DNA from 3 places in the Thalassospira indica genome. Region 1 is predicted to be linked to each of the others. Evidence: riboswitches for the same ligand, from Rfam matches in the RefSeq annotation. Region 1 holds a riboswitch; each other region holds the start of a gene.
The links. A riboswitch is a leader RNA that binds a small molecule or an ion and turns the genes downstream of it on or off. The one in region 1 is predicted to bind cobalamin.
Positions count from the first base shown of each region.

Region 1 (4,133 bases):
ATCCCTTCAGGCGTCGTCCAAGGCGTGCTGTCAAACGGGTCTTTGGCCCCGGCAGAAGCACCATCAAACAGTGGCAGGTCAGAGAAATCAGGAATGCGGGTCATGGTTATTTCTCCCCCTGTGCGCCAAGAAGATGATCAAGCGCGGTACCACAAATGCCAAGCACATCAGCACCTACAAAGACAAATTCATCAATGCCAGAAGCCTCGTAGTCGGATCGGGCATCGCCGGGATTGCCAGCAAGATAAACAAGGCTGGCACCCTTGGATTTAAGGGCCTTGGCAACGTCTGTCGCCATTTCGGCATATTGTTTGTCCGAGCCACAGATAACGGCGATTTTTGCCCCACTCTCAGCAAAGGCGTTGGCAACGCCATCCGCATCGGCAAAGCCGTTATTGCTGATCGCCTCAACGCCGCCAGCTTCAAAGAAGTTGCGCGCAAAACTCGCGCGTGCGGTGTGCTGGGCGACCTTGCCAAGATTGGCCAGGAAGACCTGCGGGAAGGTGCCGGTCTTGGCCTTGTGTGCATCGGAACGCTTGCGAAGCGCCTCGTAACTTTCGGCAAGGCGATGGGCTGGCAAAGCACCGATACGGGTCGAAGCACTGGTGCCATAAAGATCGGTAAACATATGGCCGATGGTGGCCCCGTTGCGTGCGGCCTCAATCATGGAGGCAAGTGTTGTACCGACCGTGCCATCAAACTTGGTCTGGCGGCACTTGGCATCAGCAACGATTGCCTCAAGGTCGGGTGTTTCGCATTCAACCTTGGCTTCGGTGATATTGGGGAATTCCGAAACACCGGTCAGCGGATCACGGCGCGTCGACAGGCGTTTTTCACGTGCGTTCCTGATGGTTTCGATCTCGGTTTTCAGGCTGCCATTGGCAAGCGCGCTCAGAATGCCGCCCGATTTTTCAAGCGACTGGAATTTCGACCAGGCCGTTTTCGCCAGTTCCTTGGTCAGGTTTTCAATGAACCACGAACCGCCCGCCGGATCGATGACCCGGTGCACGTTGCTTTCTTCCTGCAGGATCAGTTGGGTGTTGCGCGCAATGCGGCGTGCAAAGCCATCAGGCAGGCCAATCAAATGGTCATAGGGCAGGCAGGTCACACTGTCTGCCCCGCCAAGACCGGCGGCAAAGCTGGTTACCGTGGTGCGCAGCATATTGACCCACGGATCAACCTTGGTCATCGCCATTTCGGCCGACACCGCATTGATGGTGATTGTCGCATCCTCGGCACCCGATGCCGAAAGGATGCGGCTCCACATCATGCGAAGGGCGCGCAGCTTGGCGATCCCGGCAAAGAAGTCGGTGCCGATGGCGACGTTAAACACCATTGCACCAGCGGCCTGATCAACCGCCATTCCGGTATTGGTCAGGGCGCGAAGATATGTCACCCCGCTTGCCAGAAGGCATGCGAGTTCCTGACCATCGGTGGCACCGGCATTATAGTAAGGGGCCCCATTGACCGAAATCGCGGTCGCCAGCGGGAACAGATCAATCAGCTCAACCGCAACATTGGCTGCGTGATCAACCGCATCCTGTGCCCCGCAGGGCAGGTTGCCGGTCGCAGCCAAGGTGCCAATCGGATCCATGTTAAAGGCCGGTGCTGCTTCGTCGGCACCCTCGGAATTTGCAATATGGGCAGCCAACAGGACAGCTGCCGGAACACCTGCCGCACCGGCATCAAGCCCGATGGTGGCAAGGTTGGTATAAACGTCTTCAAGGGCGGCATCGAGATCCGCCAGACAATGAATGGCGATGCCATCAACACCAACCTCGGCAGAACTGATTTCCCGGCCGTTCCGTGCGGCGGCATCAAGCTTGAGCGTGACCGAGGTCGCGCCATTTTCAAGGTCTTCAAGGATCGCAGCGTTGGTGGCCTTGGGATCGGGATGGGTGTGCAGCTGGCGGATGTCCCAACCGGTGACAGTTTCGCGCGGCTCGACCGTGGCATTCAGAACTTCGTGGATTAACCGGGTCGCATCATCCTGATCGTCGCTGGTATAGATCGGCTGAACGGCAAAACCATCAAGCGTGTTTGTCACAAGTTTCTTTTCGAACGGCGCGCCTTTAAGCGCCTCTTCGGCAAGCTTGCGCCAACTTGCATAATCAGCGGATGGAAATTCTGATGCGAGCTTTAGCGGGTCGGACATGGTTTCTCCCGGCTTGGTTGGCTCCGGCCTGTCTGCGACTCCATATGGGTCGGGGCACGGAACGCTTCCAAATTTTATTCTACTACGGATTCCCAGTACCCGGTACACCCCGCCCGGCCCATTTCGTACCAAGAAAACATCATCGGTATCCTGACTCGCGCAAAAGCCTTGAAAAATGGCTCTGCACTTACAGTTGCGGGGGCAGTTCCGGGCTTGGCCATAACGCCGTAAGGCAGGGCCGCACCGGATTCCCGACCATGTTTTCCGGTCACATTCGCGACATGGCGGTTTATAGCACCTGTCCCTAATTCCGTAAATAGGCATGGAAATACCTATTTAGGCGAATAAGCCCCCTTATAGATCAGGTTTCCGTAACGTTATGTCTTCGCAGACATTGAGTTTTGTTGGCTTGCTTGCTGTGTGTGCGATGCGTGGCCGCGATCATTGCGGCCTTATACTTTCGCGGTAAAAGTGCAAAGCCGGGGTGAAGCCGGAACATTGCGTGGCAGAAATTTGGCGGGTTTAACCAATTTGACATTTTCGTCTGGCAATTTGGGCTTGTCTCAAAACTCGGAGTATCACCATCCATGAACGCGCTCAGCGCTTTGCCGTCGCAATTCTGTCCTGATGGACTGGTTGCGTTCGCCGACGACAGTCCCAGCGCCAAGGCAGCCCTTGAAACAGTGTTGCGTCGGGCAGGATATGACGTGGCCGGTTTTGATTGTGCCGATGATCTGATTGATCAGCTGGACGGGCTTTATCCCCGTGCCATCATCCTTGATATTGAAATGCCGGGTATGAGCGGCTTTGAAGCGTTCTGCGAAATTCGCCGCCGCTATCCCAACAGCCAGAATGTGCCGGTTTTCTTCTTCTCGGCCCATTATGACGCCGACACCCGCGCACAAGCCGATGCGCTTGGGGCGGCCGATTTCATCAGCAAGGACGCCAGCCCGAAAGTGGTGCTTGAGCAACTCAATCGGGTGCTGGGTCATTCCATCAGTGCCTGCTAGCGGTGCTGGGAGACCAGCCCTGCCTTGATCAATCCTGAACGGATCACCACGCCCTGCCTTATGCAGGGCGTTGTTGTCTGTGGGGCCTGTGGGGCTCCTCGCCCAGAGAAATGATGCTGTCTGCGGCCCCGTGCACATGATAAAGCCGATCTGTCGACAAGGTGGTTGCTGGATCAATCGCAGGCTTCTTGGCAAGCCGATCATAGATCGGCGCCAGTGGCACATTCATCGCGTCAAACAACTGATCGTAACTTTCCAGCACGAAATAGGTTTTCTGGAAATCATCAATCGCATAATCCGTGCCCATGACCCGTTCAAGCTCGAACGCCACCCGGTTTGGCGTGGGATCGGTGACCGAATAGATGGTTTCGGTTTGCGATGACAACATGCCCGCCCCATAGGCGCGCAAACCATGCGGGGTCATGATCAGGCCAAACTCGACCATATACCAATACATCCGCGCCAGCTGTTTCAGGCCGCCCTTAGCAATTGCCTCTGGGCCCTTGGCGCCATAGGCCGCCAGATAATCGGCAAAGGTCGGGTCATAGAGCATCGGCACATGACCAAAAAAGTCATGGAAGATGTCGGGTTCGACCAGATAATCCATTTCCTCGGGCTTGCGCAGCCACACGGTGACCGGGAACCGACGATTGGCAAGATGGTCAAAAAACACATCATCAGGCACCAGGCCCGGAACAGCCACAAGATGCCAACCGGTCGCCGCATGAAGCTTCTCGCTGACCCGGCCGAAATGCGGAATCTGATCCGCCGCATCAAGTTTCATCAGATTGCGAATGTAATCCTCGGCAGCATATCCGGGCAAAATGCGCGACTGGCGGTCATAAAGTTTGCGCCATAGCTCGTGCTCGGCTTCGGTATATGTGCTCCAGTCCTGATCGATGGTGTAGTCGTCATTGATGTGGCTGTAATCGCCACGCAGATCGTTTCCCTGATTCATGGCCGTCCTC
Region 1 is NZ_CP031555.1:740,551-744,683, forward strand. It holds gene scpA (methylmalonyl-CoA mutase) at 1-104, opposite strand, end outside; gene DY252_RS03655 (methylmalonyl-CoA mutase family protein) at 107-2,155, opposite strand; cobalamin riboswitch at 2,279-2,430, opposite strand; gene DY252_RS03660 (response regulator) at 2,743-3,165, shown strand; gene phhA (phenylalanine 4-monooxygenase) at 3,224-4,123, opposite strand.

Region 2 (4,133 bases), 560 kb from region 1:
GTTGTGGCCAAGCTGCAGCAAACTTGCCAGACGTAAGGAAGGTGTCGCGTCGCCAAATGCATCGACCAGCCGCGCTTGCGCCCCGGCAAGACAGGCCAGCTCAGACTCGGCCGCAGACAGGATCACCACATCGCCGGGTTGTTGTCCAAGGTCGACGGCCTCACTGCCATCCGTGACCATTCCGGGCTGGGCTGCCAATAGATGCATCGCGGGATCCGTATCCTTGTGAGTTTGGTCTTTAAACAGGCTGAAACCGGATGATTTTTAGCATCCGGTTTCAGGTGAGCTTGGTCAGATTAACTTGGATCAGGCGGCCTTGATGGCGGCCTCGATCGCAGCGCGATCCAGACCATGCAGGCCAATCACCACCAGTTCCGACCGGCGGGTTTCACCATCGGCCCACGGACGGTCGAAATAGCGCTGAAAACGTTCACCAACCCCCTGAACCACATGGCGCATCGGTTTACCCGGCACATCCAGGAACCCCTTGATGCGCAGCACATCGAACTGACGCACGACATCAATCAGGCGCTTTTCAAGGTTGGCCGGATCACTGATCGCATCAAGCGAAACGACAAAACTGTCGAAATCATCATGGTCATGTTCGTGACCATCGTCATGATGGCTTGGACGACTATCAAGGTCATCCTCGGCTGCTGCCCCCAGACCAAGCAGGATGGCATTTTCAACCCGGGAATGTTCGGTCGCGATAATCTTGACCGACGGCTTTTTCAGCTCTGTGCGGATATCGGCTTCGACCTTGCTGCGTTCAGCATCGGTCAGAAGATCCGTCTTGTTCAGAACAACCATGTCGGCACAGTGAAGTTGTTCTTCGAACAGTTCTTCAAGCGGGCTTTCATGATCAAGGTTGTCATCTGCCTCGCGCTGCGCCTGTACCGCATGATGATCATGGGCAAACAGACCATCACGAAGCGCTGCGCCATCAAGGACAGCCACCACACCATCGACGGTTACGCGCGAACGGACTTCCGGCCAGCTAAACGCCTTCACCAAAGGTTTTGGCAGGGCAAGACCAGATGTTTCGATTACGATATGATCAGGCGGTGTATCACGATCAATCAGCCCCTGGATGGTAGGCAGGAAGTCATCAGCCACGGTGCAGCAGATACAACCATTGGCCAGCTCAACAACATCATCCTCTTCGCAGCCTTCGATGCCACAGCCATTGATAATGCCGCGATCAACACCCAGATCGCCGAATTCATTGATGATCAGCGCAATGCGTTTGCCATTGGCATTTTCCAGCATGTTGCGGATCATGGTTGTTTTGCCGGCGCCCAGAAAACCGGTAATGACGGTTGCCGGGATTTTGCCCAATTGTGCCATTTCTGAAATCCTTAAAATTCAATTCTTTATGTTACTATTTGACCTGCATCGGAATGCCGGCCACCACAAGGGTGACTTTGTCTGCAATCTCGGCAATGCGTTGATGCAGGCGTCCGGCGTGATCGCGAAAGGCCCGCGCCATCGCATTTTCCGGCACGATGCCAAAGCCAACCTCGTTTGAGACAAGCAGCACCGGCACATCAAGGGTCGGCACCAGATCGCAAAGAGCTGCGATCTCGGCATCAATGTCGCGGTCTTCAAGCATCAGGTTGGTCAGCCACAAGGTCAGACAATCAACCAGAACCGGCTTGCCACCTGTGACATTACAGGTCTGCAGCGCCGAACAAAGCTCGACCGGTTCCTCGAGTGTCTGCCAAAGATCGCCGCGTGATTGTTTGTGAATATCTATGCGGTTGGCCATTTCGTCATCCCAGGCACGCCCGGTTGCGATATATGTGCCACCGCCCGCCTGATTGATGATGTTTTCGGCAAACCGGCTTTTGCCGGATCGCGCCCCACCAAGGATCAGATGCGTGCCGCCAGAGGGGCCGTCAGGGGGTAAAGTCTGGGTCATCCCGTTTCTTCCTCGCCATGGCCTCCCACCGAGGCCCGATTGCGTCGTCACCACCTAAAGAATAGTGACACCTTCGGCAGGTTTCCTGGCTGCAGGCATGAAAGCGATCCGCCTTCCCGGTTTCCCGGTGGCTGGTCTGGCGCGTTGGCACCGACCCGGATCTCCCAACCCGATACAGTTGCGGGGGCAGCATCGGCCTTGCACCGATTTCCCATCACCGAACGATGCGCCGAACCTAGCAGGTTTGCCAAAAATGCCAAAGGTCATTCTCGGCACTTAACCCTTCCTTACCACCCCACCCTAATCGGAAGGTCAGTATTTGTAAGAATTGTCTGCTTGAGAGGTCATACCATTTCAGCCAACATCAAACCGTTGTGCTGGAACTAGAGACGGAACAATCCGCAATCTGGCGAAAACCCGGGATATAGACACATCACCCGGCTGGCTGCAGGAAATACTGCACCGAAACTCTTGGGGTAATCTGGATTTTTCACGACCAATGGCAATACGTTCTCACCTATCCAAAATCCGACAGATGAACGCGCCAACCTGGACCACATCGTCTCGCAAGGACATGTGGCTGGGATTGCTGGACCGTCTGAACAGTCCTGATCGGTCATTTCAGGATTTTCTTGAACAGCACGCAACCGATGGCGAGATCACTCTGGCACGCCGCGATGTGCGTGACATCTTTGCCGAAGATGCCTCAAAGGGTGTAATCGCAACCATCATCTGGTCCCATGAACGCGGCATTCGCGTCAATGCGCTGTCCTTGCTTGTGCGCGATATGCCGACCCTGGTTACCCTGATGTCGATCTCGGATTTCGGACAGGACGAGTTGAACGAGCTGCTTTCCCAGCCGGGCATTTCTGTTCCGACTGCCAGCAAGATGTTGTCGGCCTGCGGCAAAACTTATTGCGGGATGCCGGCTGCCATCATTGATGACACCATCATCCAGGTAATTGAAAACGCATCCTTTGCCGGTGATTTCCCGAATGTTGCCAAACTGCGCAGTAAATCACGCAGCCGTCCGGTGCCCTATTATCAGGCCTATCTGCGCGATGTTTTCGACATCTGCGAAAAACATGATCTGAACCCGGATATGGTTGACCGCTATCTGGCAGAACATGCCCTTGATGACATGGCATCAGATATCGAACTGGCATCCGCCTGAGGACAGCCGCCTTAGAAGCGCTGATTAACCCCGTTTACGCGCCAGCCCGGCTCTTCGACCCCGTCAATATATTCAAGCGTGGTCAAACCCAGCGTATCAACATGAAATGCCAGTGCTGTTTCAAGGGATAAGCCCAACGCATTCGCCAGAAGGGCGCGCACGGTACCGCCATGCACGATCGCCACAATGTCCTTACCGGCCCAATCGCTGTTTAATTGATCAAAGACCGGCCCGACACGGGCAACCACATCGGCAAAGCTTTCACCCTTTGGGGGGTGTTGGCGGGCAAAGTCGGTCCAGAAACGTGTTGTTTCCCCCTTGGGCAAATCGTTCCAGTTCTGCAATTCCCAATCACCGAAATGCTGTTCGGCAAAGCCGCTTTCAGCCTGCGGCGCTACGTCTTTATCCATGAAGGCCTGAAGACCGCGCGCTGTATCATGCGTGCGGGACAGATGGCTGGTCACCCAGACGGCATCACGTGGAAGTTGCCCCGCAAGGGCCGCAAGGGCCTTTTGATCGGAAAGGTCGGCGGGCATGTCACTTTGGCCATAGACGAGCCGTTTCGGATTTTGGACGGGCGCGTGACGCACCAGCCACCAGCGGGTTATTTTCAAACTGCTCACGGCATTCCTTCTTGTTGCTGTGCTGATTGATCAAAGGGCGGCAATAAACGCGATACCGACAAACAGTTCAGTCACGATCTGGGTTGCCCCCAGGACATCCCCTGTCTGGCCACCGATCTGCCATTTTGCGACCGCCGCAACAATACCCACCGCCAAAAGCCCGCCCATGAGAATGGCCATCGTCGCAAATAGACCCGATAAGACGAGCGACAGGATCAAAGCAAGGCCAACAGCCAAACCGACCATCATCACGTTTGGCGTTCCGGCCCCCTTGCCCAAACCATCGGCGCGCGCCGGGGGCAGGATATGCATGACCACTGGCATTGCCGCCCGTGATGTTATTGCCATCACCAGAAACAGGACCGCAGCCTGCCCGGCATCGCCCGCCGCAGAAAGCAAAATCAGACGCAGGCCG
Region 2 is NZ_CP031555.1:182,039-186,171, forward strand. It holds gene cobN (cobaltochelatase subunit CobN) at 1-207, opposite strand, end outside; gene cobW (cobalamin biosynthesis protein CobW) at 307-1,347, opposite strand; gene cobU (bifunctional adenosylcobinamide kinase/adenosylcobinamide-phosphate guanylyltransferase) at 1,382-1,921, opposite strand; cobalamin riboswitch at 1,980-2,170, opposite strand; gene DY252_RS00850 (hypothetical protein) at 2,457-3,095, shown strand; gene DY252_RS00855 (histidine phosphatase family protein) at 3,107-3,718, opposite strand; gene cobS (adenosylcobinamide-GDP ribazoletransferase) at 3,749-4,133, opposite strand, start outside.
Region 2: another riboswitch for cobalamin. It lies ahead of cobU (bifunctional adenosylcobinamide kinase/adenosylcobinamide-phosphate guanylyltransferase); the one in region 1 lies ahead of DY252_RS03655 (methylmalonyl-CoA mutase family protein).

Region 3 (4,133 bases), 1.6 Mb from region 1:
CACATCCGGTCCGCAAATGGCCCCATTTCAACACTGGCAAGGGCTTCGCACACGATGGCGTCGTCGTGCCCTGACCATGGTGTCAGCAAACTAAGATATGGCGTTCGACCAAGCGCGACGGCATCGCGCACGGTAATGCGGTCGATGGTGTCGGCCTGTTGTTCGACAAAACCTATATGACGGGCAAGGTTGCGCCGACCGATTTTCTTCATCGGCTGATCCCCCAGCAACGCCTGCCCGGTCGAGGGTGCACGAATGCCGCCCAGAACCGACATCATGCTGGTTTTGCCCGACCCGTTTGGCCCGATCACGCCAAGAAACTCGCCACGTGTCACCCGAAGCGACACGTCGCTGATGATTTTTTTGAATCCGGCATTCCAGCCGACATTGCGTAATTCAAGGCTCATCGCAATACCCGCCCATGACACAGGATGATCGCAAAGGCCGGTGCACCGATCAGGGCCGTGATCACCCCGATGGGCAGGACCTGACCATCAAGAATGATGCGCGATACAATATCGGCCGCCACAAGGAACACCGCCCCGATCAGGGCAGATGCCGGCAACAGAAAGCCATGCCGTGTCCCGACAAAGAACCGCGCGGCATGGGGAATGACCAACCCGACAAAGCCGATGGACCCGACAATAGTGACCATGACGGCCGTCATCGATGCGGCAATGGCAATCAACACCACATAAACCCGGCGCACCGGCACACCAAGGGATGCCGCCGATTCCACTCCAAAGGTAAAGGCATCGAGCGCCCGCGAATACCAAAGGCAAACCAGCAAGCCAATAACGGCCACCGGGAGTGCAAGATAGACATCGGGCCAACGCACGCCACTTAAATTACCAAGCAACCAGAACATCACCCCGCGTGCCTCGTCCGCCGTGGCGGCCTTGGTCACGATGAATGACGTTAACGCGTTAAAAAGTTGCGATCCCGCGACCCCGGCAAGAATGATCGCACCTGCCCCGCGCCCGGCCGGAATGGCCAAAAGGGCAACAAACCCGAATGCCACCAGCGCGCCGACAAAGGCGCCAAGTGACAGGGAAACCATGCCTGCCCCGAACCCCAGAATGGCAACACTGACCGCACCGGTCGATGCCCCGGCCGAAATCCCCAACAAATAGGGATCCGCCAGACTATTGCGCAAAAGCGCCTGCAACACTGCGCCCGATAGCGCAAGGGACGCGCCGCAGGCCGCCGCCACCATGGCGCGCGATATCCGGTAATTCCAGATGATCCCGGCATCAATCGGATCAACGTCATAGCCCGCCTGCCAAAGATGATTGGCAATGGTCTGAAGCACGGTGCCAAGGGGAATGTGTGTTTCCCCCTTGGCCGCGGCCATCGCGATGACGCCAACAAGCAAAACCAGGGCGCCAAGACTGACACCGGCCCGCACAAGATATGCCCGCCCCGCCAGCGATTGCCGAGGTGGCTGAACCGGCTGCTGCACTGGCGTTGTTTCAAACATTGAATTCTCCGGGCATATCAGGCGCCTTTGGCAGTGCAGGTCAGTTCGAAGCGCTCAGTCTTTCGACCGCTTCGGCAAGTGTTTCAATACCATTGATCAGGCGGATGGTCGGATCCATCGACTGGGCGTCCATCACCACGATATTGCCATTGCGCACCGCCTTCATCTGACTTGCTACCGGATCGGTTTTCAGGAAGTCCATCTTGACCTGCCAGTCATCAGCCGGAAAACGCCGACGTCCCATTTTACCGATCACGATGATATCAGGGTTTGCGCGCGCGATGGTTTCCCAGCCAACTGTTGGCCATTCTTCATTGCTGTCGATGATGTTGCGAACACCAAGTTTACCGGCGATATAGCCCGCGGCGCCGTTTTTACCGGCCACATAGGGATCTCTGTTGATTTCGGGGCTGGAGAACCAGAAGACAGCGGAAACATTGTCATGGCCGCTTGCCGTCACACGCGCCAATGAGCTTTCCTGACGTTCCTTCAGGCTTGCAATCAGCGCGTCGCCGCGATCTTCCACATCAAAGATTTGCGCAAAATCGGAAATCTCGCGATAAATCAGATCCATGGTGAAGCCTTCGTGACGCACCCCGTCACCGCCACCGGCATTGTCCTTGCCCACACAATCAGCAGGTGCTGTGTAGACCGGAATGGACAATTCGTTGAACTGTTCGGTGGTGCCGACGGTGCCCTTGGGCCCGACATGCCACTGATACTGGGTGGCAACCAGTTGCGGCTTTTGCGCGACAACGGTTTCGAACCCCGGATCATTGTCGGCCAGACGCGGCACAGATGCGTTGACGTCCTTGAATTCATCCATCACCGGGCCAAACCAGACACCCGTGCCCTTGACCTTGTCGGCCAGCCCCAGCAAATAAAGAATTTCGGTCGTGCTTTGGCCCAGCGAAACCACGCGTTCCGGGGCCGCATCAAATTGCAACATAGTGCCGCAGTTCTCGATACTCAGCGGATATTCGGTTGCGGACGCAAATGAAACAGATGAAATAAGACCAGCGGCAAACACCCCGACCGCCAGTACACGTTTATCGTGATTGATCACTTTTAGTTCCCTCTTGCTGATGCGCTGATCCGGGACCGTTTTGGATGATCCAGCTCCAACACATCGTCAAATGTTATGTTATAACATAACATCACCTTTGCTGCTGTCAATGGACTGGCAAAAGTGTCAGGAGATGGCGGAAGATGTCGGCCTTAAAGCTTAGAAAACCTGGGCTAAACTGTTGGGCCAAGACACGTACCGACATTCTCCGGGGCACCCCGCCCGGTCCGTCGTCTTCGTGTCGGCAGGTCTCCTGGCTTACGGGTCAACGCATTTTCCCTGGCCTTCCCGGGTTGATCCCAGTGGCATTGGTCAGAAAAATGCTCGCCGCCTACAGTTGCGGGGGCAGCTTCGGTTAATGAGCCCATATTCGGCCCATCTCGAATTCCCTTTATCCGATATTCGGATACCGACACGTCACGGTTAGATTAAACCAAAAACACGGTCAAGGAAATTGGCAGACCACCAGTGGCATTAACGCTGCGCCTCCATGCATAAAAAGCAATTGATACGACCTTGAATTTGCCATGTTTCATCCCGATTACCTCCACACTGCCGGGTATGCTTTCCCGACACCTCAAACCACAGGAATGTGATGAACATGACGACTTCTGTTGAACGCAGACGCTTTTTGAAATCCATCGCGGCAGCCGGTCTTATCCTGCCGGGAATGTCGATCTATCAGCATGCTTTGGCAGATGTCGACGGCCTTGATCTGGGTTCGGCACAGCCGTTTGATTTTGCCGATCTGATTGCACGCGCCAAATCCATGGCCGCATCGGCATATGAAGCACCCATTGCGCCAAACCCGGAAATTGTCGGCAAGATCGATTACGACACCCATGGCAAGCTGCATTACAAACGCGACCATTCGCCGTTTTCCGATGGATCAGGCACCTATCCGCTGACCTTCTTCCATCTGGGTATGTATTTCGCCAAACCGGTGCATATGTACCTTTTGGAAAACGGACAGGCACGCGAAGTGATCTATAAGCCCGATTACTTTGACATGCCTGAAGACAGCATTGCCCGCCAGTTGCCTGCCAATAGCGGCTTTGCCGGTTTCCGCCTGCATGAAAATCAGGCGCGCGATGACTGGAAAACCCAGGACTGGGCGGCGTTTCTTGGCGCATCGTACTTCCGCGCCATTGGCGATGAAGGCCAATATGGCCTGTCGGCGCGCGGCATTGCGGTCAATACGGCGACCTCGGTTCCCGAAGAATTCCCCGATTTCCGTCAATTCTTTATCGAACCGGCCAAAAACCCCGAAGACCCGGTCACGGTCTATGCCCTGCTGGATGGGCCCAGCATCACGGGGGCTTATAAATTCCTGCTTTATCGCGGCGAAGGGGTGACGATGGATGTCGAAAAACATCTGTTTTTGCGCAAAGACATCGAACGGCTTGGCATCGCACCGCTGACCAGCATGTTCTGGTATTCCGAACAGAACAAATCGTTCCGCTTTGACTGGCGCCCGGAAGTGCATGACAGCGACGGGCTGGAGCTTTGGACCGGCGGCGGCGAACGCATCTGGCGACAGCTCAATAACCCGGAAACCATCCGTGCATCGGCGTTTGGCGACAATAA
Region 3 is NZ_CP031555.1:3,854,079-3,858,211, forward strand. It holds gene DY252_RS18115 (ABC transporter ATP-binding protein) at 1-407, opposite strand, end outside; gene DY252_RS18120 (FecCD family ABC transporter permease) at 404-1,480, opposite strand; gene DY252_RS18125 (ABC transporter substrate-binding protein) at 1,521-2,546, opposite strand; cobalamin riboswitch at 2,773-2,975, opposite strand; gene DY252_RS18130 (OpgD/OpgG family glucan biosynthesis protein) at 3,148-4,133, shown strand, end outside.
Region 3: another riboswitch for cobalamin. It lies ahead of DY252_RS18125 (ABC transporter substrate-binding protein); the one in region 1 lies ahead of DY252_RS03655 (methylmalonyl-CoA mutase family protein).